3 regions of the Saccharopolyspora sp. NPDC000995 genome follow, and region 1 is predicted to be linked to each of the others. Evidence: riboswitches for the same ligand, from Rfam matches in the RefSeq annotation. Region 1 holds a riboswitch; each other region holds the start of a gene.
What was found. A riboswitch is a leader RNA that binds a small molecule or an ion and turns the genes downstream of it on or off. The one in region 1 is predicted to bind glycine.
Positions count from the first base shown of each region.

Region 1 (7,370 bases):
CCTCGCCCTGACAACCGACCTCCGCACCCGAAATCGACGCGTTCTCCTTGAACAACACGCCGACCGCACCCGCCGCCAACAGGAACCGCACGACACCAGCATCATCCGCGCCAGGCACGAAGCGCGTGTAGTAATGCAGGACCGCAGGAACGATCCCGGCCGCACCGTTGGTCGGTGCGGTCACCACCCGCCCACCAGCCGCGTTCTCCTCATTCACCGCCAGCGCGAACAGCGTGACCCACTCCAGCGGATCGTCGCGCTCGGTCAATGAAGCCGCCAGCTCCGCCGCCCGACGACGGACCTTCAGCCCACCGGGCAGCTCACCGGAGTTGCGGCAGCCGTTGTGAACGCATTCACGCATGACCTGCCAGATGCCGTGCAACTCCTTGTGCACGGCATCCTCGCCACGCCACGACAACTCGTTCGCCAGCATCACACCGCTGATCGGCAGCCCCGACTGCTCGGTCCGCGCGAGCAGTTCTACACCCGTGCGGAACGGGTACCGCACCGCGGTCTCGTCCGGTTTGATCCGATCAGTGCCGGTAGCGTCTTCGTCAACGACGAAGCCACCGCCCACCGAGTAGAACACCGCGCTGTCCAGCTCGGCATCATCGGCACCGAACGCGGCGAAGCGCATCCCGTTGGGGTGCAACGGCAACGACTTGCGCCGGTGCATGACCAAGTCACGGTCTACGGTGAACCGGATCTCCTGCACCCCGTCCAAACGCAACCGCCCGGACTCCCGGATCTCGCTGACCCGGCCTTCCACCGCCGCCGGATCAACAGTCTCCGGACTGTGCCCCTCCAAACCGAGCAGCACAGCCTTCGGACTACCGTGCCCATGCCCGGTCGCACCCAACGACCCGAACAACTCCGCCTTGATCCGCTCGACCAGCGGCAACCGCCCCGCGCTGTGCAACCGCTGCACGAACAACCGCGCCGCACGCATCGGACCAACCGTGTGCGAACTGGACGGCCCAATACCCACCGAAAACAGGTCGAAGACGCTGATCGCCATTGACCGCCTCCTACCTCGCCTGGCCCACTACTGCGCGATCAACTCGGCGTACTGCTCAGCGGTGAGCAGCGAACCGGTGCTGGTCGGGCGCACATCGAGCAGCCATCCGTCGCCGAATGGCTCCGCGTTGAGCAGCGCCGGGGCGTCCACGACGGACTCGTTGAGCGCCACGACCTCGCCGGTCACCGGCGCGAACAGGTCGCTGACGGACTTCGTGGACTCCAGCTCCCCGCAGGCCTGGCCCGCTTCGATCTTGTCGCCCACCTCGGGAAGCTGCACGTAGACGATGTCGCCGAGCGCGTCCGCGGCGTGCTGGGTGATGCCGATGCGGACTACTTCGTCGCGGTCCTCGATCCACTCGTGCTCTTCGGAGTAAAGCAGGTGCGCAGGCAGGGACATGTTGGGAGGCTCCAAGGCTGTCAGGGGGCACTCGTGCCCGTGGTGGCTGGGCCTCCCCCTCTGTTGCGGAACCTGAGAGCTTCGCCGCAGGTCATCGCGGCTTGCACCGTGGGTGGAGCGTCGATGCGACGCACGCTTTCCAGAGTTGCCTCGCCCGAACGGTCATGGGTGCCTGAGAGTTTGTGGGGAGTCTTGCTCCTTCGGCGCCCTGGGAGCTCGGCGTGAGCTCGCAGGGTCTCTCCCGCACGGGGTCGACGGCCGGTATGCGATTGTCGGTGTGCTCAGCAACGATAAACGGGCCAGCTCTGGTGTCAATGCCCTCCCCCACCACGCCCGGAGGCTGCCCTAGGCATTCAGGAGGCCAGTGATGCTGGAGATCCGGGCACTGGTCGAGCGCGTCGGCCCTACACTGCTGCGCACCGTGGTCGCCCCGGAACCGAGAGTGTGCGTCGGGGACGTCGTCATCGCCGAACCCGATCAGCCGCCGACGGCGGCGGGCGGCGATCTCGTGCTGGGCGTGGGCATCTCGGACAGCGAGCACGCGGTGGCGCTGACGAGGAATTGCGGCGCGAAGGGTGCAGCAGCGGTGCTGCTCAAACCACCGATTTCGGCGGACGACGCGGTGGCCGCGGCAGCCCGGGCCGCGGGGGTGGCGCTGGTCGAGGTCCGGCCTGGAACGGCGTGGGCGCAGTTGGTGTGGCTGATCCGTGCCGCGCTGGCCGGGACCGAAATCGAGGAGGCCGACGCACCCAGCACCGGGGTCGGGGACCTGTTCCGGCTCGCCGACGCGGTGGCGGACGTGGTGGACGCGCCAGTCACCATCGAGGACGCGCGCTCCCAGGTCCTGGCCTACTCCGCCCGGCAGGACCTCACCGACCCGGCGCGGGTCTCGACGATCATGGGCCGGAGGCAGCCCGACGACGTGCTCGCCAAGTTCCGTGCCCGCGGCACGTTCCGCCAGCTCAGCAAGGGCAGTTCGGCGATCTTCGTACCCGCCCAGCAGGACGGCACCCTGCCCCGGCTGGTGGTGCCGATCCGGATGGGCGGCGAACTGCTCGGCTCGATGTGGGCCGTGGTCCCCGGCGAGGTCTCCGAAGAGCGCTCCACCGCGTTCGCCGACACCGCACCTCTGGTTGCACTGCAACTGCTGCGGTGGCGTGCGGTGGCGGACGGGGCACGCCGCCGATCCGCCGAACAGGTGCGGCTGCTACTGGAGGGCGGCGAAGGCTGGCGGGCGGCAGCGAACGAACTGGCGGTGCCCGCCGAAGCGCACCGAGTCGTCGCCATCGAAATGCCCCCGTCCGCCAGCCCCGCGGAGGGGCACCGGTTGGCGATGTGGGAGTGGATCACGCGCGGGATCGGGCGGCGCCCGCTGGTCACCGAGATCGGCACCATGCTCTACGCACTGGTGCCCGACCGGGGGCGCGCGGGCGGCTGGCCGGATCTGCGGGCAGCGCTCACGTCCCACGACGTTTCGCCGCGCCCGCTGATCGCGGCGGGCACCGCGGTGGCGGTCGCCGAGCTTTCCCAGTCGCGGTCGCAAGCCGAGGAACTGATCAGCCTGCTGCGCGCCGGCCAACTACAGCAGCGGGTGGCGGTGTACGAGGAGAACTGGCATCTGCTGGTGCTCAGCCGGATGGCCGGTGCGGCGACCGACGCCGGTATCGGTGCCCTCGGCCCGCTACCGGTGCTGCGCGAGCACGACCGAACGCAGGGCACCGAATACCTGGCCACGCTCCACGCGTGGCTGCGCCACCCCGGCGATCCCCGGCAGGCGAGCCGCGAGTTGCGCGTGCACCCGAACACCTTCCGGTACCGGATGAAGCGGCTCACCCAACTCGTGGAAGTCGACCTCGAAGACCCCAACGTCCGCTCCGCGCTGTTCGCGCAAGTGCTCGCCGACCGATGGGCGCAGCACGGCTGAAAGCAAGGGAACCTTCCTGTCACCACCGGGCGCGCAGAGCCCGTCGGTGACGCGAGCAAGGGAACCTTCCTGTCAGGTCCGGCCGTCCGTGCCCCGTTCGCGCGCTTAAGCGGCGCTCCGGGGGCTTTGTGCTGCGAGCACAAAGCGCGCGGGGCAATCTCATCCGGCGGGAATGATGCGCCCCCTGCAGTGGCAGCGGATTGTTGTGCGCAACAGAAGACGAAAGGATTCCGCCGTGAAGATCGCAGTGCCGCGCGAGATCAAGAACAACGAATACCGTGTCGCGATCACACCTGCGGGCGTGCACGAACTGACGACCCGCGGCCACGTTGTTTTCGTGGAGACGAATGCCGGCGCGGGCTCTTCGATCCCCGACGAGGACTACCTCGCGGCCGGCGCGAAGGTGCTCCCCACCGCCGAGGAGGTGTGGGCGGAAGGCCAGCTGGTCCTCAAGGTCAAGGAGCCGATCGCCGAGGAGTACCCGCAGCTGCGACGGGACCAGGTCCTGTTCACCTATCTGCACCTGGCGGCTTCCGCCGAGCTGACCGACGCGATGCTGAAGTCCGGGGTCACCGGTATCGCCTACGAGACGGTGCAGACCTCCAACGGCAGCCTGCCGCTGCTGGCGCCGATGAGCGAGGTCGCCGGGCGTCTCGCCCCGCAGGTCGGCGCCTATTCGCTGATGCGCCCCAGCGGTGGTCGCGGCGTGCTGCCGGGCGGTGTTCCCGGCGTGCACCCGGCGCGGGTCGTGGTGATCGGCGGTGGCGTCGCTGGCCTCAACGCCGCGCGCGTCGCGATGGGCATGGGTGCTGATGTCGAACTGCTCGACACCAATGTCGACAAGCTCCGCGAGATCGACCGCGACTTCCACGGCCAGATCCGCACCGTAACGTCCAACCGGTACTCGGTGGAGCAGGCGGTGCGGGCCGCGGATCTGGTCATCGGTGCTGTGCTGATCCCGGGCGCGAAGGCGCCGAAGCTGGTGTCCAACCACCTGGTGTCCGAGATGAAGCCGGGCAGCGTGCTGGTGGACATCGCCATCGATCAGGGCGGTTGCTTCGCCGACTCCCACCCGACCACGCACGACGAACCGACGTACCGGGTGCACAACTCGGTGTTCTACTGCGTGGCCAACATGCCGGGCGCGGTGCCGAACACGTCGACGCACGCGCTCACCAACGTCACGCTGCCGTACGTGCTGCGCATCGCCGACCAGGGCTGGCAGAAGGCATGCCGCGCGGCCGCCGCGCTGGCCGGTGGCCTCAACACCCACGACGGCAAGCTGGTCAACGAGCCGGTCGCCGAGGCGCACGGCCTCCCTAGCACCCCGCTCAGCAGCGTCCTGAGCTGATCTGTGAGCAAGGGAACTTTCCTGCCACGAATGGCAGGAAGGTTCCCTTGCTCCTAACAGCTTCGAATGCCCGCCGGTTGGGAAGTCGTCGCAACACGCCGGGACACTCAGCCGCAGGACGGACTCGGACCACCGAAAGGGTGACGGGCTCAAACAGCCGAACGGGGCGGCCCGCTCAACCAGCCTGGGGGTCACCGGGAGCAGGCCGCCACTGTCAGTGTAGGCCACGATCGCCCATTTGCCGACGACGCGAGCCGCCGCATGGCCGCCAATTTCAAGGCGAATCGATAACCACTCGATGAGGTGAGCGTCGAGTGGTGCCCGTGCAGGCGTGTCCTCCGACTGCCGATGTCACCCGATGGAGTCGGCGGGGTACCCGTTCCCGCAATCCCCGTCGGCAACACCGACGCACTCGAAACGACGGTGGGAGACGACGTGACAGATGCGGCGTTGCGAAGAGCTGTCCTCGATCTGCTCGACAGAGTGGACCTGGCAGCCGCGGACGACACCCCCGAAGTGCTGCTGCCCCTCGCCCGCACCGAGCTCTACCGGCTCACCGAAGGCCTCCGCGCCCTGCTCGACGAACACGATCCCGACGAGGACGGCAGGTGCCTTTCCTGCCAGGGCACACTGCCCAGCCGGCCGTGGCCGTGCACCGTGTGGCTGACCGCGCACCGGCAGCTCATCGTTGATCATTTCGGGCAGCCCTCGCACGCCCGCAGCACCGGTTTGGAAGCGCTGCGGCGGAAGCTGCGGCGCAGGTCGGAGGATGAGATGAAGGACGTCGAAGTCATCCCCGCCCCGGTCGTCTCCTCGACCGGTCCCGGGCCGAGCGATTGGGACACCAACGAGTTCATCCGCCCCGATCTGACCACCTCGCACTCAACCCCGCCTCGCACTCCCATGACGATCGGCCACCTCGAAACCGGTCGGGGCAGGGTCTACCGTGCGTCCGTGATCGACCGGTCCATCCGCTGGCCCTGAGGGCTCCTCGCCCCCACCCCTAACCGGATCCGCCGCAGGCCGCTTAAAACAACCTGGGAAAACGAAGCCTCCGCGCCTGGGCCCACGTCGCTGTCCGGCAGGATGGTCACCGACGGCTGAACGGGTGACGGATGGAGGGACGCGCGTGCACGACGGCAGTGGCCGGCTCATTGTGCAGGGACTCAGCAAGAGCTTCGGCCCGGTCAACGCGGTGCAGGACCTGAACTTCACGGTGCGCCCCGGCTCTGTGACCGGGTTCCTCGGACCCAACGGGTCGGGCAAGACGACCACGCTGCGGATGCTCCTCGGCCTGGTCACGCCGACTGCGGGCACGGCCACGATCAACGGCCTGCCGTTCCGCCAGCTGCCGAACCCGGCGGCCGTGGTCGGTGCCGTGCTCGACGCGCAGAGCTTCCACCCTGGCCGCACCGCGCGCCAGCACCTGCGGTGCTACGCCGCCGCGATGAACGTGCCGGACGCGCAGGTGGACCGGGCTCTCGAACTCGTCGGGCTGAGCGCCGCCGCGAAGCGCAAGGCGGGCACGTTCTCGCTGGGCATGCAGCAGCGGCTGGCGTTGGCCACCGCGTTGCTCGGCGACCCGCAGGTGCTCGTGCTGGACGAGCCGGCCAACGGGCTGGACCCGGAGGGCATCGCCTGGCTTCGGAACTTCCTGAAGGCTTTCGCCGCGAGCGGTCGAACGGTGCTGATGTCCAGCCATTTCCTGCGGGAGATCGAGCACACCGTGGACCAGCTGGTGATCATCAGCCGCGGGCGCTGCGTCTTCGACGGCCACCTCGATCAGCTCCGCGCCGCGCAACGCTCCCGGGCGCTCGTGCAGGCCGCCGACCCCAGCAAGCTCGTCGACAAGCTGCAGGAAGCCGGGTACGGCATCGAATTTCTCCCGGACGGCCGGATCGCTGTGACCGGCGCAGACTCCCGCGCGGTCGCGGACCTCGCACTGGAGGCCGGGATCGCGCTGTACGGGATGCAAGACGAGCGGATCGGCCTGGAGCAGCTGTTCTTCCAGCTCACCAACGGCCAGTACACCGGCGTCCAGCAGCACGGCGTGCAGTGGCCCGCCCCGGGTGGCCACGGATTCGGGGGAAATGCCTGATGGGCGGGCTCGTCAAGGCGGAGTTCCGCAAGATCTTCAGCACCAGCCTGTGGTGGGCGCTGCTCATCCCGGTGGCGGTGCTCGGTTTCGGCGCGGGCTGGTTGGGCAGTTCCATCGTCGCGCTCATCGACGCGGTGGAGCGGTTCGACCGGACAGTGCCCCTCGGGCTGCTGTCGGTGTCGATGTCGACGAACTTCAGCACGATCTTCGCGGCGCTCTTCGGCGCCATGACGTTCGCCGGCGAGTTCCGGAACAAGAGCATCACCACGACGTACCTCACAGGCAACCCACGTAGTGCGGTGCTGGTGGCGAAGCTGATCGCCTGCTCGGGCGTCGGTCTAATCTACGGTCTCGCGAACGTGCTCTTCGCGAGCGTCGGGGGCCTGTTGGGCGCGGGCCGGGACATCGGCGGTTTCAGCAGCCTCGGCGACTGGCTCAGCGTCGGCGCGGCGGCGGTTCTCGCGATGGTGCTGTGGACGCTGCTGGGCGTGGGCTTCGGCGCGCTGGTCGCGAACGCCGTGCTCGCGATCATCGTGCCGCTGGTCTACAAGTTCATGGTCGAGTTCATCCTGTCGCTGAG
Region 1 is NZ_JBSFLZ010000061.1:2,520-9,889, forward strand. Features, by position in the region: gene ACWDKQ_RS20165 (L-serine ammonia-lyase) at 1-1,018, opposite strand, end outside; gene gcvH (glycine cleavage system protein GcvH) at 1,046-1,417, opposite strand; glycine riboswitch at 1,468-1,566, opposite strand; glycine riboswitch at 1,567-1,671, opposite strand; gene ACWDKQ_RS20175 (PucR family transcriptional regulator) at 1,785-3,341, shown strand; gene ald (alanine dehydrogenase) at 3,577-4,692, shown strand; gene ACWDKQ_RS20185 (hypothetical protein) at 5,041-5,676, shown strand; gene ACWDKQ_RS20190 (ABC transporter ATP-binding protein) at 5,822-6,790, shown strand; gene ACWDKQ_RS20195 (ABC transporter permease) at 6,790-7,370, shown strand, end outside.

Region 2 (7,370 bases), on a different contig from region 1:
AGCGTGTTGATCACCAGGGGCCGCGACGGCGCCCTGCGGGCATTCCTGAACATCTGCCGCCACCGGGGTGCGCGGTTGTGCGTCGAAGACACCGGGCAGGTCAAGCGCGCCTTCCAATGCCGCTACCACGCCTGGACTTACGGCACCGATGGCAAGCTGGTCGCGGCGCCGAACCTCACCTCGATGCCGGACGTCGACCGGACGCAGTTCGGGCTGATCCCGGTCGCCCTGCGCGAATGGCTCGGCTACGCGTGGGTGTGCCTGGCCGACGAGCCGCCGTCGTTCGAGGACACCGTCGTCGAGGCCGTGTCCGGGCGGCTCGGCGGCGCCGACGTGATCGGCGGCTACGGTGTCGACGGGCTCGCGCTCGGCCGCCGGATCAGCTACGACGTGCGCGCCAACTGGAAGCTGATCATCGAGAATTTCATGGAGTGCTACCACTGCGCCACGATCCACCCGGAGCTCACCGAGGTCCTGCCGGAGTTCGCCGACGGCTACGCCGCACAGTACTACGTCGGCCACGGCGCCGAGTTCGGCTCGGACGTCGACGGGTTCACGGTGGACGGCAGCGGCGGGTTCGAGCGGCTAGCCGGTGTCAGCGACGAGCACGACCGCCGGTACTACGCGATCACCGTCCGGCCCCAGGTGTTCCTGAACCTGGTGCCGGACCACGTGATCGTGCACCGGATGTTCCCGCTCGCCGCCGACCGCACGCTGGTCGAGTGCGACTGGCTCTACGCGCCGGAGGTGGTCGAGGCTGGCCGGGACGTGTCGCGGTCCGTCGAGCTGTTCCACCGCGTCAACCAGCAGGACTTCGATGCCTGCGAACGCTGCCAACCGGCGATGAGCTCGCGCGCCTACGCCGACGGCGGCGTCCTGGTGCCCTCCGAACACCACATCGGCGAGTTCCACGACTGGTTGCGCAGCCGGCTGGAGCTCTGATTCACACCTGGGCCTCGCGCGCGCTCCACCCCGGCAGGCAACGAGATGAAACTGCGGAAGATCGGCTGGCGGCGAATCCGGCGACGGCAGGACTTGTTGTTATGCAAGCAGATTCACGCCTAGCACGCTAGGAATCGGCCCGTGCCCACCTGTGGGGCGAGTGCCTCATCGCGGGTCGGCGCGCTCCGAGATCGTCGTGGCAAGAGCCTCGCCGACCCGCGATGGGGGCATCAAGTGCGCGTGACTTCGCGCTGAGGCTGCTTGTTGCGCGCAGCCAGGTAGCCGATCACAAACGCGATCGCGAGCACGGGTGTGATGTACAGCGCGATGCGCGTTTCGGCGTCGAAGGCCAGCAGGACCACGACGAACGCGAGGAAGGCCAGCACCACGTAGTTCGAGTACGGTGCGAGCGGCATCCGGAACGGTCCGGCCAGCAGTTCGCCACGGGCGACCTTGCGCCGGTAGCCCAGGTGCGCGATCAGGATCATCGCCCAGGTGAAGATGGCGCCGGCGGTGCTGGCGCTGGTGATGTAGGTGAACGCCTGCTCCGGCACGAGGTAGTTGAGCGCTACGCCGATCAGCATCGCGCCGAACGTGACGCCGATGGCCCGCGAGGGCACCGCCCGGACGCTGAGCACACCTACCGAGCGCGGCGCCTGGCTGTCCTCGGACAGCGTGCGCAGCATCCGCGCGGTGGAGTAGATGCCGCTGTTGCACGACGACAGCGCGGCGGTGGTGACCACGAAGTTGATCACACCGGCCGCCGCCGGGATGCCGATCAGGGTGAACGCGTGGACGAACGGGCTACCGCTGGTCGGGAACTGGAACCAAGGGACCAGCGCGGTCAGCGCGATCAGCGCGCCCACGTAGAAGATCAGAATCCGCCACATCACCGAGTTGATCGCCCGCGGCAGCACCTTCTGCGGGTTCTTGCTCTCGCTGGCGGTCTGGCCGACCATCTCGACGCCGACGAAGGCGAACATGACGATCTGGAACGCCAGCAGCGACGAGGCCATGCCGTTGGGGAACAGCCCGCCGTGGGACCAGATGTTGCTCAGCGACGCGGTGTCGCCGAGGTCGCTGAAGCCGAACACCAGGATCGCTGCGGCCAGCACGATCAGCCCGATGATGGCCAGCACCTTGATGAGGGCGAACCAGAACTCGAACTCGCCGAAGAGCTTCACCGCGATCAGGTTCACCCCGCTGAGCACGATCAGTGCTCCCAGCGCGGGGATCCACTGCGGGATCGTCGGGAACCAGAACTGGAAGTACTTGCCGACCGCGGTGATCTCGGCCATGCCGGTGACGATCCACACCAGCCAGTAGCCCCAGCCGACCGCGAACTTCGCCCACGGACCGACGAATTCGCCCGCGTACTCCGCGAACGACCCGCTGACCGGGCGGTACATCAACAACTCGCCGAGCGCCCGCATCACGAAGAAGATCATCAGCCCGGCGATCGCGTAGATCAGGATCAGGCCGGGGCCGACCTGGTGCAGGGCCTTGCCGGAACCAAGGAACAGACCGACCCCGATCGCCCCGCCGATCGCGATCATGTTGATGTGCCGGGTACTCAGATCCTTCCGGTACTCCTCGGTCACTGGTTGGCTCATCGAAGTGGACTCCTTACTCGCCAGCGTGTTTCGCTGAAACTGCGCAGATAATCCGGCATCCGGCGAGGGCCCGCAAGTGGTTTGAACCAGTTGAAATACGGCGTTTTTCCAGTTCCAACATAGTCCACTTAGGATTTCAAACAGGAGAACGCCGCATTTCGGCCATTGTTGCCGAAATGCGGCGTTGTTCTCCCGGGGGCTTTCTGGTCAGAGGTTCGCGTACAGCGGGTGCAAGGTGGCGAGGGCTTCGACGCGGGCTCGCAGCTCGCCGCCGGCGGCTTCGTCGAAGCCGGGCTTGAGGGCCTCGGCGATGATGTCGGCGACCTCGGTGAAGTCGTCCTTGCCGAAGCCGCGGGTGGCCAGGGCCGGGGTGCCGATGCGCAGACCGGAGGTCACCATCGGCGGCCGCGGGTCGTTGGGCACCGCGTTGCGGTTGACCGTGATGCCGATCTCGTGCAGTCGGTCCTCGGCCTGCTTGCCGTCCAGCTCGGAGTCGCGCAGGTCCACCAGCACCAGGTGCACGTCGGTGCCGCCGGAGACCAGCTGAACACCGGCCTTGGCGGCGTCGTCGGCCAGCAGTCGCTCCGCCAGGATCTGCGCGCCCTCCACGGTGCGGCGCTGCCGGTCGGCGAACTCCTCACCGGCGGCGATCTTGAACGCCACCGCCTTGCCGGCGATCACGTGCTCCAACGGCCCGCCCTGCTGGCCGGGGAACACCGCCGAGTTGAACTTCTTCGTGAACTCCGAGTCCGAGGACAGGATCACGCCACCGCGCGGGCCGCCCAGGGTCTTGTGCGTGGTAGTGGTGACGACATGCGCGTGCGGCACCGGGTTCGGGTGCAGCCCGGCGGCCACCAGACCGGCGAAGTGCGCCATGTCGACCATCAGGTAGGCGCCGACCTCGTCGGCGATCTCCCGGAACCGCTTGAAGTCCAGCTGCCGAGGGTACGCCGACCAGCCGGCGATGATCAGCTGCGGCTTGTTCTCCCGCGCCAGCCGGGCGACCTCGTCCATGTCCACGCGGTGGTCATCCGCGCGCACGTGGTAGGGCACCACGTTGTAGAGCTTGCCGGAGAAGTTGATCCGCATGCCGTGCGTGAGGTGACCGCCGTGGGCCAGGTCCAGGCCCATGATCGTGTCGCCGGGCTTGAGCAACGCGAACATCGCCGCCGCGTTGGCCTGCGCCCCGGAGTGCGGCTGCACGTTGGCGAAGGAGGCCCCAAACAGCTCCTTGACGCGGTCGATGGCCAGCTGCTCGACGACGTCGACGTGCTCGCAACCACCATAGTAGCGGCGCCCCGGGTAGCCCTCGGCGTACTTGTTGGTCAGCACCGAGCCCTGCGCCTCCAGGACCGCCTGCGGTGCGAAGTTCTCCGAGGCGATCATCTCCAGCGTGGTCTGCTGGCGGTTGAGCTCGGCGCCGACCGCCGCTGCCACCTCGGGGTCCACCGCGGCCAGCTGGTCGTTAAACAGGTCCGGTGTCGACATTGTGTTGCCTCCTGGTTCGATCTCGTCAGGCATTGCGGCGGTAGAACGGCAGCTCGACGACCTGCACCGCGACGTTTTTGCCGCGGATGTCGACCTGCAGTTGGGTGCCGGGTTCGCTGTGCGCGCGGTCGACGTAGGCCATGCCGATCGGGTGGCCGAGGGTCGGCGACGGGGCACCGCTGGTCACGACGCCGATCTCGGCACCGTCGGCGTCCAGCACGCGGTAGCCGTGCCGGGGCGCCCGGCGTTGGTCGGTCCTCAGCCCGACCAGCGTGCGCTCGGTGGGCTTCTCCGCAGCGGCGGCCAGCGCGTCCTTGCCGACGAAGTCGCCGGGCTTGTCCAGCTTGACCACCCGGTCGAGGTTGGCGTGGAAGGGCGTGAGGTCGGTGGACAGCTCGTTGCCGTACAGCGGCATGCCCGCCTCCAGCCGCAGCGTGTCGCGGCAGGACAACCCGGCGGGCTGCAGGCCGTGCTGCGCGCCGGACTCGGTCAGCGCCTGCCAGACGGCCTCGGCGTCGCCGGGCGCGGTGAACAGCTCGAAGCCGTCCTCGCCGGTGTAGCCGGTTCGCGCCAGCAGCACGTCCTTGCCGGCGACCTGGCTGCGGTAGCCCGCGTAGTACTTGACCTCGGCGAGGTCGGTGTCGGTCAGCGGGGCGAGGATGGCGACCGCGTTCGGGCCCTGCACGGCGATCAGCGCGTAGTCGTCGGAGACGTCCTGGTGCTCGGCGTCGAAGCCGTCGAGTCGCTCGGTCAGTTCGGCGGAGACCACGGCGGCGTTCGCCGCGTTGGCCACCACCAGGAACTCCTGCTCGTCGAGCCGGTAGACGATCAGGTCGTCCAGCACGCCGCCGGTGGCGTTGCAGATCATCGTGTAGCGAGCGCGACCGGGCTTGATCGCGGAGGCGTTGGCGACCAGCGCGTAGTCCAGCGCCTCGGCGGCCTGCGGGCCGCTGATCCGGATCTCACCCATGTGGGTCAGGTCGAACAGGCCGGCGTTGTTGCGCACCGCGTTGTGCTCGGCGGTGTCGCCGGAGTAGCGCAGCGGCATCCGCCAACCGGCGAACTCGGTGAACGTCGCCCCGAGGGCTTCGTGCACTCGGTGCAAGGGCGTCTGTCGTGGCGACGACATGGTGAGACTCCTCCTGGTGGGCGCCGGTCGGCAGTCGAGGGCCGGTCAGCTCACTGCACCCAACCTTATCGGGGGCACCTCGACCCCGGCCTGCGCGGGCTTGCGCTGGTCGGGCGGTCTCCCCGGAGTCATTGGCCTGAGAGTTTCGCCACCCCGCGAGGGGCAGCTTGCACCGTGGGCGAGAAGCGCGTTGCTCCTGCTTTTCTCCGTGTTCGCCTGGTGTCGTGCGGTGCCGGTGCCTGAGAGTTTGCTGGGGAGTAATTGCTCCTTCGGCGCTCCGCTCTCCGAGGTAGCTCGGGGTTGGAGTCTCTCCCGCACGACGTCATCGGCGCGGTATTCGGTTGTGCGAACGCCGACGCTACGAACCGAACGTGACCGGAGTCAACCGGGGGGCGCAGTGATCTCATTCGGCAAGCTCGCGGTGCTGCTTCTCCAGGCCGGCGTCGTCCGGGAAGCCGCGGCTGGAGGACCCATCGCCGAGCCGGAGCACCGAGGTACTTCGCGAGGCGTTCGATCATCGGTCGCGTAGCGCTCACGTCGTCGGGGCGGTCTTAGGCTGCCATAAGGGACGACGTTAGTTAGGTGGTTGCACCGAAAGGAATTCGGCGATGGTCGACTTCTCGCTGTCCGACACAGAGCGTGACATCCGCGACTGGGTGCGCAACTTCGTCCAGCGCGAGCTGGTGCCGCTGGAGCCCGAGGTGCTGCGGCGTGAGCGGGGCGGGGAACGTGGCCTGACCAAGGACGAGCAGCGGGAACTGCAGGACAAGGCGAAGCAGGCCGGGTTCTGGGGCGTGCAGACGCCCGAGGAGTACGGCGGCATGGGCCTGTCGGCCGTGATGACGGCGCTCATCGAGGTTGAGCTCGGTCGCACGTTCGTGCCGTTTCGCTTCGGCGGCTACGCGGACAACATCCTGTACTACGCCAACGACGAGCAGAAGGAGCGCTACCTGCTCCCGACGATCGAGGGCACCCGCAAGTCGTGCTTCGCGATCACCGAGCCGGACGCTGGCTCCGACGCCAAGAACCTGCGCACCACCGCCGTCAAGGACGGCGACGAGTGGGTGATCAACGGCGAGAAGACGTTCATCACCGGCGGCATCGACGCCGACTTCGTGATGGTCTTCGCCGTCACGGACAAGGAGAAGGGCGCCAACGGCGGGGTCACCTGCTTCCTGGCCGACCGGGCCGCGGGCTGGAAGTCCGAGCCGATCGCCATCATGGGCCCGTGGGAGCGGCAGCCCGCCGCGCTGGTGTTCGACAACGTGCGCGTTCCGGAGCGCAACGTGCTCGGTGAGGTCGGCCACGGCTTCAAGCTCGCCATGCAGTGGATCGGCCGCGGCCGCTACCTGCTGCCCGCCCGCGCCCTCGGAGCCTGCGAACGGCTCGTCGAGATGGGCATGGAGTACGCCAAGACCCGCGAGACGTTCGGCAAGCCGATCGCCGAGCGCCAGGCCATCCAGTGGATGATCGCCGACTCCGCCGTGGAGATCGAGGCGCTGCGCTGGCTGGTGCTGCAGGCGGCCTGGCAGGTGGACCAGGGCATGGACTCCCGGCATGCGCAGTCGGTGGCCAAGCTTTTCGGCGCCACCCGCGCCAACGAGATCGTCGACAGGGTGCTGCAGATGCACGGCGGCATGGGCTACACGAAGGACCTGCCGGTCGAGCGCTGGTACCGCGACCTGCGGCTACTGCGCATCTTCGAGGGGACCGACGAGATCCAGCGCCGCACCGTCGCCCGCAACCTCCTGAAGGGGCACGCGTCCGTCAGCGGCGTGCTCGGCTGATCCGCATCCGTTTTGTCGGTAGCCTGGGAGCAGACGTGACTCCGAATCGCCGGGAGCGACGATGTCTCTGTTCAAGAAGGTCGCCGACTTCGCCAGCAGCCCGCAGGGCCGCAAGGTGATCGACCAGGCCAAGAAGTACGCCTCCGACCCGAAGAACAAGGAGAAGATCGACCAGGTCAAGAACAAGTTCTTCGGCAAGGGCGACAAGAGCCACTGACCGGGAAACCGAGGAATGCCCCCGGTGCCCGGCGGGGCGGATTCCGGGGGCCTTCTCGTGTCCCGATGGCAAGTGGTATCAGCTGATACCACGAGATACTCAATGGCAACAAGAGGCTCGCCTGGCTGGCCTCGGGGATCTTCTGCGCGTACAACGGACGGGACCTCGAGGCCTCGGATGCGCGGACTGCCGAT
Region 2 is NZ_JBSFLZ010000009.1:71,813-79,182, forward strand. Features, by position in the region: gene ACWDKQ_RS05485 (aromatic ring-hydroxylating oxygenase subunit alpha) at 1-942, shown strand, start outside; gene ACWDKQ_RS05490 (amino acid permease) at 1,173-2,555, opposite strand; gene glyA (serine hydroxymethyltransferase) at 2,763-4,043, opposite strand; gene gcvT (glycine cleavage system aminomethyltransferase GcvT) at 4,069-5,172, opposite strand; glycine riboswitch at 5,288-5,389, opposite strand; glycine riboswitch at 5,390-5,497, opposite strand; gene ACWDKQ_RS05505 (acyl-CoA dehydrogenase family protein) at 5,781-6,959, shown strand; gene ACWDKQ_RS05510 (hypothetical protein) at 7,021-7,176, shown strand.
Region 2: another riboswitch for glycine. It lies ahead of gcvT (glycine cleavage system aminomethyltransferase GcvT); the one in region 1 lies ahead of gcvH (glycine cleavage system protein GcvH).

Region 3 (7,370 bases), on a different contig from region 1:
AAAACACCCGGGCCGACGGTTCAAGTCCCTTCGGTCAGTCGCGAACGGCCAGCGCCAGTTCTCCGTTGGCGTCCCGCTCGGCGTCCAAAACCTTGTCGCCGAGCAACGTCGCGACCTGCGATTCGAGGAACACCCGCACGCCGGATTCCTCGATCACCTCGTCGCCGTCCTGCGGTTCGTCGGCAATCGACGCCTGCAGGCCCTGCTCGGCCGGCGCGATGCGCAGGCCGGAACCTTCCGGAGAGTCGCCGCCGACGAGGACGAGCTTGATGACCTCCGCCGCGCTCTCACTGATGGTGAGCATTGCTCCACTTCCTCTCGGAGCCGGTCAGGTGAAGGGGCCACCGTGTCACCCCGCCCGCACCGCACGCAAACCGAACTCGACCGGGCGTGTAGCACCCACCCCGAACGCGGAAGCGCCCCATCGCAAGAGCAGGCCGGAGGCGCTTCCACCGAAGGACGTCCCTCAAGCCTGGTAGGCGTCCAGGGGCGGGCAGGAGCAGACCAGGTTGCGGTCGCCGCGTGCCCCGTCGATGCGACGCACCGGCGGCCACACCTTCACCACATCGGTGCCCAACGGGTAGGCCGCTTCCTCGCGGGAGTACGCGTGGTCCCAGTCCTTCGCCAGCGAGGCCGCGGTGTGCGGAGCGCCCACCAGCGGGTTGTCATCGGCCGGCCACTGCCCGGCGACGACTTTGTCGATCTCCGCGCGGATGGCGATCATCGCCTCGCAGAAGCGGTCGAGCTCCGCCAGGTTCTCGCTCTCGGTCGGCTCGACCATCAGCGTCCCGGCCACCGGGAATGACATCGTCGGCGCGTGGATACCGTAGTCGGCCAGCCGCTTGGCGACGTCGTCGACGGTAATTCCGCTGGTCTTGCTGATCTGCCGCAGGTCGAGGATGCACTCATGCGCCACGAAGCCGCCCTTGCCGGTGTAGAGCACCGGAAAGTAGTTGTTCAGGCGACGGGCGACGTAGTTGGCGGTGGCCACCGCGGTCAGCGTCGCGCGGCGAAGACCGTCGGCACCCATCATCCGCACGTACGCCCAGGAGATCGGCAGGATCGAGGCGCTGCCCCACGGCGCGGCGCTGATCGGGCCGACGCCGGTGACGGGTCCGGCTGCGGGCTGCATCGGGTGGTTCGGCAGGAACGGCGCCAGGTGCTCGCGCACGCCGATCGGGCCGACGCCCGGCCCGCCACCGCCGTGCGGGATGCAGAACGTCTTGTGCAGGTTCAGGTGCGAGACGTCGGAACCGAACTTGCCCATCCGCGCCAGGCCGATCAGGGCGTTGAGGTTCGCCCCGTCGACGTACACCTGGCCGCCCGCGTCGTGCACCAGGCCGCACACCTCGCGCACGGTGTCCTCGTACACGCCGTGCGTGGACGGGTAGGTGATCATGATCGCGGCGAGGTCGTCGGCGTGCTCGGCGACCAGCCCGCGCAGGTGATCCAGCTCGATGTTGCCGGCATCGTCGCAGCGGACCACGATCACCCGCATCCCGGCCATCACGGCGCTGGCGGCGTTGGTGCCGTGCGCGCTCGCCGGGATCAGGCACAAGTCCCGGTCGGCGGCACCACGGCTGCGGTGGTAGGCGCGAATCGCCAGCAGCCCGGCGAACTCGCCCTGACTACCGGCGTTTGGCTGCAGGCTCACCGCGTCGTAGCCGGTGACCTCGGCCAGCCAGGTCTCCAGGTCCTTGACGATCGACAGCAGCCCCTCGGCGTCCTGCGCGGGCGCGAACGGATGCAGCGAGCCGAACTCCGACCAGGTGATCGGCTCCATCTCGGCCGTCGCGTTGAGCTTCATGGTGCACGAGCCCAGCGGGATCATGCTGCGGTCCAGCGCGATGTCCTTGTCCGAGAGCTGCCGCAGGTACCGCAGCAGCGAAGTCTCGGAGCGGTGGGTGTGGAACACCGGGTGCGTCAGGTACTCCGAGGTGCGCTCCAGTGCCGCGGGCAGCGCGTCCGGCGTCTCGATGTCTAGTTCGTCGGCGTCGCCGCCGGTGACGCCGAAGGCCTGCCACACCGCCGCCAGGTGCGCCCGCGTGGTGGTTTCGTCGCAACTTATGCCGACGTGGTCGGCGTCCACCCGGCGCAAATTGATGCCGCCCCGGCGGGCCGCGGCGACGACGACGTCGGCCTTTCCCGGCACCCTCGCAACGACGGTGTCGAAGAACTCCCGGTGCAGCACCTCGATCCCGCCGCGGCGCAGCTGCTCAGCGAACACGGCCGCCATCCGGTGCGCGCGGGTCGCGATGGACCGCAGCCCGGTGGGGCCGTGGTACACGGCGTACATCGACGCCACGACGGCCAGCAAGACCTGCGCGGTGCAGATGTTGCTGGTGGCCTTCTCGCGGCGGATGTGCTGTTCTCGGGTCTGCAGCGCCAGCCGGTAGGCCTGGTTGCCGTCGGCGTCGACGCTCACGCCGACCAACCGGCCAGGAAGCTGCCGTTCGAGTCCCTTGGCCACGGCGATGAATCCGGCGTGCGGGCCGCCGAAGCCCATCGGCACCCCGAATCGCTGGGTGGTGCCAACGACGACGTCCGCGCCGATCTCGCCCGGCGAGCGCAGCAGCGTCAACGCCAGCAGGTCGGCCGCGACGACGACCTTGGCGCCGCGCCGGTGCACCTCGGCGATGATCTGCTCCTGGTCGCGCACCGCACCGGAGGCACCCGGGTAGGACAGCAGCGCGCCGAAGAACTCGCCCGCCGGCAGCGCCTGCGCGCCGGCGGACAGGTCGGCGACGATGACCTCGATGCCCAGCGGCTCCGCGCGGGTCTCGATCACCGCGATGGTCTGCGGCAGCGTGTCGGCGTCCACCACGAACCGCGGCGACTTCGACCGGCCCGCGCGGCGCACCAGCGTCATGCCCTCGGACGCCGCGGTTGACTCGTCGAGCATCGACGCGTTGGCCACCGGCACCCCGGCCAGATCGGCCACCATCGTCTGGAAGTTCAGCAGCGCTTCGAGCCGACCCTGCGAGATCTCCGGCTGGTACGGGGTGTAGGCGGTGTACCAGGCCGGGCTCTCCAGCACGTTGCGTAGGATGACCGGCGGCGTGACCGTGCCGTAGTAGCCCAACCCGATCATCTCGGCGTGCGGGCGGCAGCGGCGCGCGAGCTCGCGCAGCTCGGCCAGTGCCTCGGATTCGGTGGCCGGCCCGGGCAGCGCCAGCTGCAGGTCGCCTTCCCGGATGGTGTCCGGCACGGCGTTCTGCCCCAGCTCCTCCAACGAGCCGACGCCGATCACATCGAGCATGCGGGCAAGCTCGGCTGGCATCGGCCCGACGTGGCGGTCGGCGAACGGCGTTCCGTGCTCCAGGGCGGCCAGTGGAATGCGATCTTGGGTCACGTCGGTCATCGCCAAACCTCAATCGTCGCGGCGGGCAAAGGGCGGCAGAACAGCCGCAACTGCCCTGCTCTCCCCCTCTGTCGCTGTCCGCGAAGCGAACGCCTGAGAGCTTCACCCGTGAACCAGGCTTGCACCGTCGGCGGGGTGCACCACAGCCGTGGTGCGCCCTCTTTCCAGAGGCATCTCGCCCGTGCGGTCCAGGTGGCCTGAGAGGTTGTTGGGGAGGTTTGCTCCTTCGGCGCCGACCACGGCCAAAACCGGGCCGGACTCTCCCGCACGGGGTCGGCGATGTCTCGCAGTTTACCCGATCAGGGCCCCGAACGGACCCGCGATGTCACCGGTCGCACACCACCCGACCGAGGTCGGCCGCGATCAGCCCGTCTCGACCTGCCGGTCGCGCCGGCGGCGGGACAATTCGTCGTCGACCAGCGGCACCAGCTCGCCGCCGTCGGCCCGCTCGGCCGGGAAGTCGTGAATTGTGCCGCTGATCTCGCGCATCGCACCGCTGACGGCGATGCCGAACACCCCTTGGCCACCCTGCAGCAGGTCGACCACCTCCTCGGCAGAGGTGCACTCGTAGACCGTCGTCCCGTCGCTGAACAGCGTGAGCCGGGCCAGGTCCTGCACTCCTCGGTTGCGCAGGTGCTCCACCGCGACCCGAATGTTGTGCAGCGACACCCCGGTGTCCAGCAGTCGCTTGACCACCTTGAGCACCAGGATGTCCTTGAACGAGTAGAGCCGCTGCGAGCCGGAGCCGGCGGCGCTGCGGATGGACGGGCCGACCAGCTTGGTGCGAGCCCAGTAGTCCAACTGGCGGTAGGTGATGCCGGCGATCTGGCAGGCGGCCGGACCCCGGTAGCCGACCAGCTCGTCCGGCAGTGCGGCGTCGGGGAACAGCTCGCCCTGCTCCGCGGCAGCATCCCGGTTGGACGCTTCCTCGACCACGCCTGCCTCCCCTCGTCCGGCACGAAGCCGACGACGATCACCAGCTCCCGGACCGTCCCGATCCGGGGCCGCGAACACCGCCCAGCGGCCGAATCACACCGGGGCAATTCGCGTAAGTTCGACGGTATGCCTGCCCTGCGGGGAGGTCAACGCGACGCGCGGGCCCCTAGACCACCCGGCCCCCGCCTGGCAGCGCACGGGCGGGGGCCGGGATGTCTCGTCGGGTCGATCAGCAGGCTCAGGTGTCCGCGCCGCGGAAGTCCTCCGGCGACACGGAGTCGAGGAACTCGCGGAACTTCTCGACCTCGTCCTCCTGCTCGTCCGGGATGATCAGCCCGGCCTCGTCCAGCACCGATTCGTCGGCGTGGATCGGCACCCCGATGCGCAGCGCCAGCGCCACCGAGTCGCTCGGCCGCGCCGAGACCCGCACATCCCCGTCGAACACCAGCTCGGCGAAGAAGGTGCCGTCCTGGAGATCGGTGATCCGAACCTGTTCGAGGTCGCGCCCCAAGGCCCCGATGACGTCCTTTAGCAGGTCGTGGGTCAGGGGTCTCTGCGGCCGCACACCCTGCTGCTCGAGTGCGATGGCGGTCGCCTCGACCGAGCCGATCCAGATCGGCAAGTAACGCTCGCCGTGCTCCTCGCGCAACAGCAGAATCGGCTGGTTTGCTGGTAGTTCAACTCGCACGCCGACGACGCGCATCTCGCTGCTCATCGTCACATCGCCTCCTCCAGCGCGCCGAAGCGTGACATCCCCGTCGAGGATCGCGCACCGACGCCTCCGACGCTACCCGCGTTGCGGCGGACACGCCCATCCCTTTAGCGGTCTGGTCGACCACCGAATTCGCGGCCTTCCTGCCGGTGCATCTGGCCCGAACCGCTGGCTGAACTCCTCATCGAGCATTACCAGCACGATACACCGCCCACCGCCCCGCTGGGTCGGTGGAATGAAGACCGCTACAACGCGGAAACCGGTTGCGACGTCGGGAAATTCCCCGCGCGAGGATGCAGTTGCTCTCGGCTGCGCAGTACCTTGACGCGCCAGCGGGGCGACGCCACTTCGGCGCCGCCCCGCTGGCGGGTCGACAAGTCGTTGCCGGGGCGTCCTCAGCGGGCGCCCGGGCCCCCATCGATTGGACCAGTAAGAAACACCAGCCGGAACTTCCCGATCTGCACCTCGTCACCGTTGGCGAGCACCGAGGTGTCCACCGGTTCACGGTTGACGTAGGTGCCGTTGAGGCTGCCGACGTCTACGACCACGAAGTCGTTGCCCTCGCGCCGGAACTCGGCGTGCCGGCGGGAAACCGTGACATCGTCGAGGAAGATGTCACTGTCCGGGTGCCGTCCCGCGCTGGTGGTCTCCCGGTCCAGCAGGAATCGCGACCCCGCGTTGGGGCCGCGCTTCACCACCAGCAGGGCGGACCCTGCGGGCAGCGCATCGACCCCGGATGCGGCGGCGGGCTCCCGGGACGCACTCTCGGTGCTTTCCGGCTCCGAGAGGAAGGGCCTGAAGACCGAGGTGGTCTCCGGTGACTGCTCCGGCGGAACGTCGCCGTGGCCGGGGAATTGGCTCACCTGAGCTCTCCTCTACGCGGATAGATCGTGCCAAGTATGTGCCCAACGTACCGTGCAGGTACAGGCGCGGAACGCGGGACTCCCGACATGTTCCTCCCGGACCCCGACAGTCCGACGATCTTGCCTGGTCGGATCAGGATTCGGTCAGCTTCTGGTAGGCCTGTGCGTCGAGCAGGGCGTCCAGCTGGGCCGGGTCGGCGAGCTTGAGCTCGACCATCCAGCCGCCCGCCAGCGGTGCCGAATTGACCAGCTCCGGTTCGTCCTCCAGCTGGTCGTTGCGGGCCACCACCTCGCCGGTCACCGGGGCGTAGATCTCGGAGACGCTCTTGGTCGACTCGACCTCGCCCATCGACTCGCCGGAGGTGACCTGCTGGCCGAGTTCCGGCAGCTGCACGAACACCACATCGCCCAGTTGCTGCTGGGCGTATTCGGTGATCCCGATGCGCACCGTGTCGTCGGCGGTGCGCTGGATCCACTCGTGCTCTTCGGTGTACTTGATCTCGTCCGGGGCCGCCACGTGGTCCCGCCTTCCTGGTCCGTTGGTGCTGTGGATCACCGGCCACGAGGTTCACGTGATCGGCTCGGCGAGCGTATTCACCACGCGACACAGGCCGCAAGGCGACCCTGGAGCGCATGACGCACCAAGGGCACCTCTTGCCGATTTACTCAGCGGGAGATGCCCTTCGCGCGGGACGACCGACGGTGCTCAGACCGGTTTGGCGCGGGCTTGGTGGACCGCCGCCACCACCTGCCCGAGGTAGAGGACGCCGGCCCACAGGTAGAGCGCGCCGCCCCAGCAGGTGAAGGCGTAGGCAATCGGGCGCACCACATCGGACAGCGCGAAATCCTCCTGCACCAGCAGCAACAGCGGGAACGCGTACATCAGGCAGAAGGTCGCGGCCTTGCCGAGGTAGTGCACGTCAGGCGGCTCGTAACCGTGCCATCGCAACACCGGCAGGCACAGCGTGAGCACCACGTCACGGATGACGAGCGCGGCGGCGACCCACCAGGGCACTACGTCGCGCAACACGAAGGCGACCAGGGTGGCGACTATGTAGAGGCGGTCGGCGGCCGGGTCGAGCAGTTCGCCGATCCGGCTGTACTGGTTGAGCCAGCGGGCGAGCTTGCCGTCGAGCCAGTCGGTGATGCCGCTGATCACCAGCACCAAGAGAGCGAGCAGGTCAGCCTTGGGGCCTAGTAGCAGCCAGAGGAACACTGGCACGCCGGCCAGCCGGATCACGCTGAGCAGATTCGGCAGCGTCCACCATGGGTCGGCCCACACGCCAGCGGCCGCCTCCCGGATCCGGGCTATGCCGGGATCAGGTCGTCCTGCTGCGGGTTCCTGGCCTTCCGGACCGGCGTTCATCCCGCCGTCTCCACTCGTGGTGTTCTCCGTGGTGCGCTCAGCATCCTGCACCACGAGCCTCCCCTGAATGGTTGTGCGTCCTGACCCCACTTCGGACGCAACTTGTGCATCCCGACCAGATCAGGGTCTCAC
Region 3 is NZ_JBSFLZ010000014.1:24,067-31,436, forward strand. Features, by position in the region: gene ACWDKQ_RS07655 (HesB/YadR/YfhF-family protein) at 35-304, opposite strand; gene gcvP (aminomethyl-transferring glycine dehydrogenase) at 467-3,361, opposite strand; glycine riboswitch at 3,536-3,637, opposite strand; gene ACWDKQ_RS07665 (MerR family transcriptional regulator) at 3,725-4,297, opposite strand; gene ACWDKQ_RS07670 (bifunctional nuclease family protein) at 4,536-5,012, opposite strand; gene garA (glycogen accumulation regulator GarA) at 5,405-5,872, opposite strand; gene gcvH (glycine cleavage system protein GcvH) at 6,006-6,389, opposite strand; gene ACWDKQ_RS07685 (CDP-alcohol phosphatidyltransferase family protein) at 6,579-7,292, opposite strand.
Region 3: another riboswitch for glycine. It lies ahead of gcvP (aminomethyl-transferring glycine dehydrogenase); the one in region 1 lies ahead of gcvH (glycine cleavage system protein GcvH).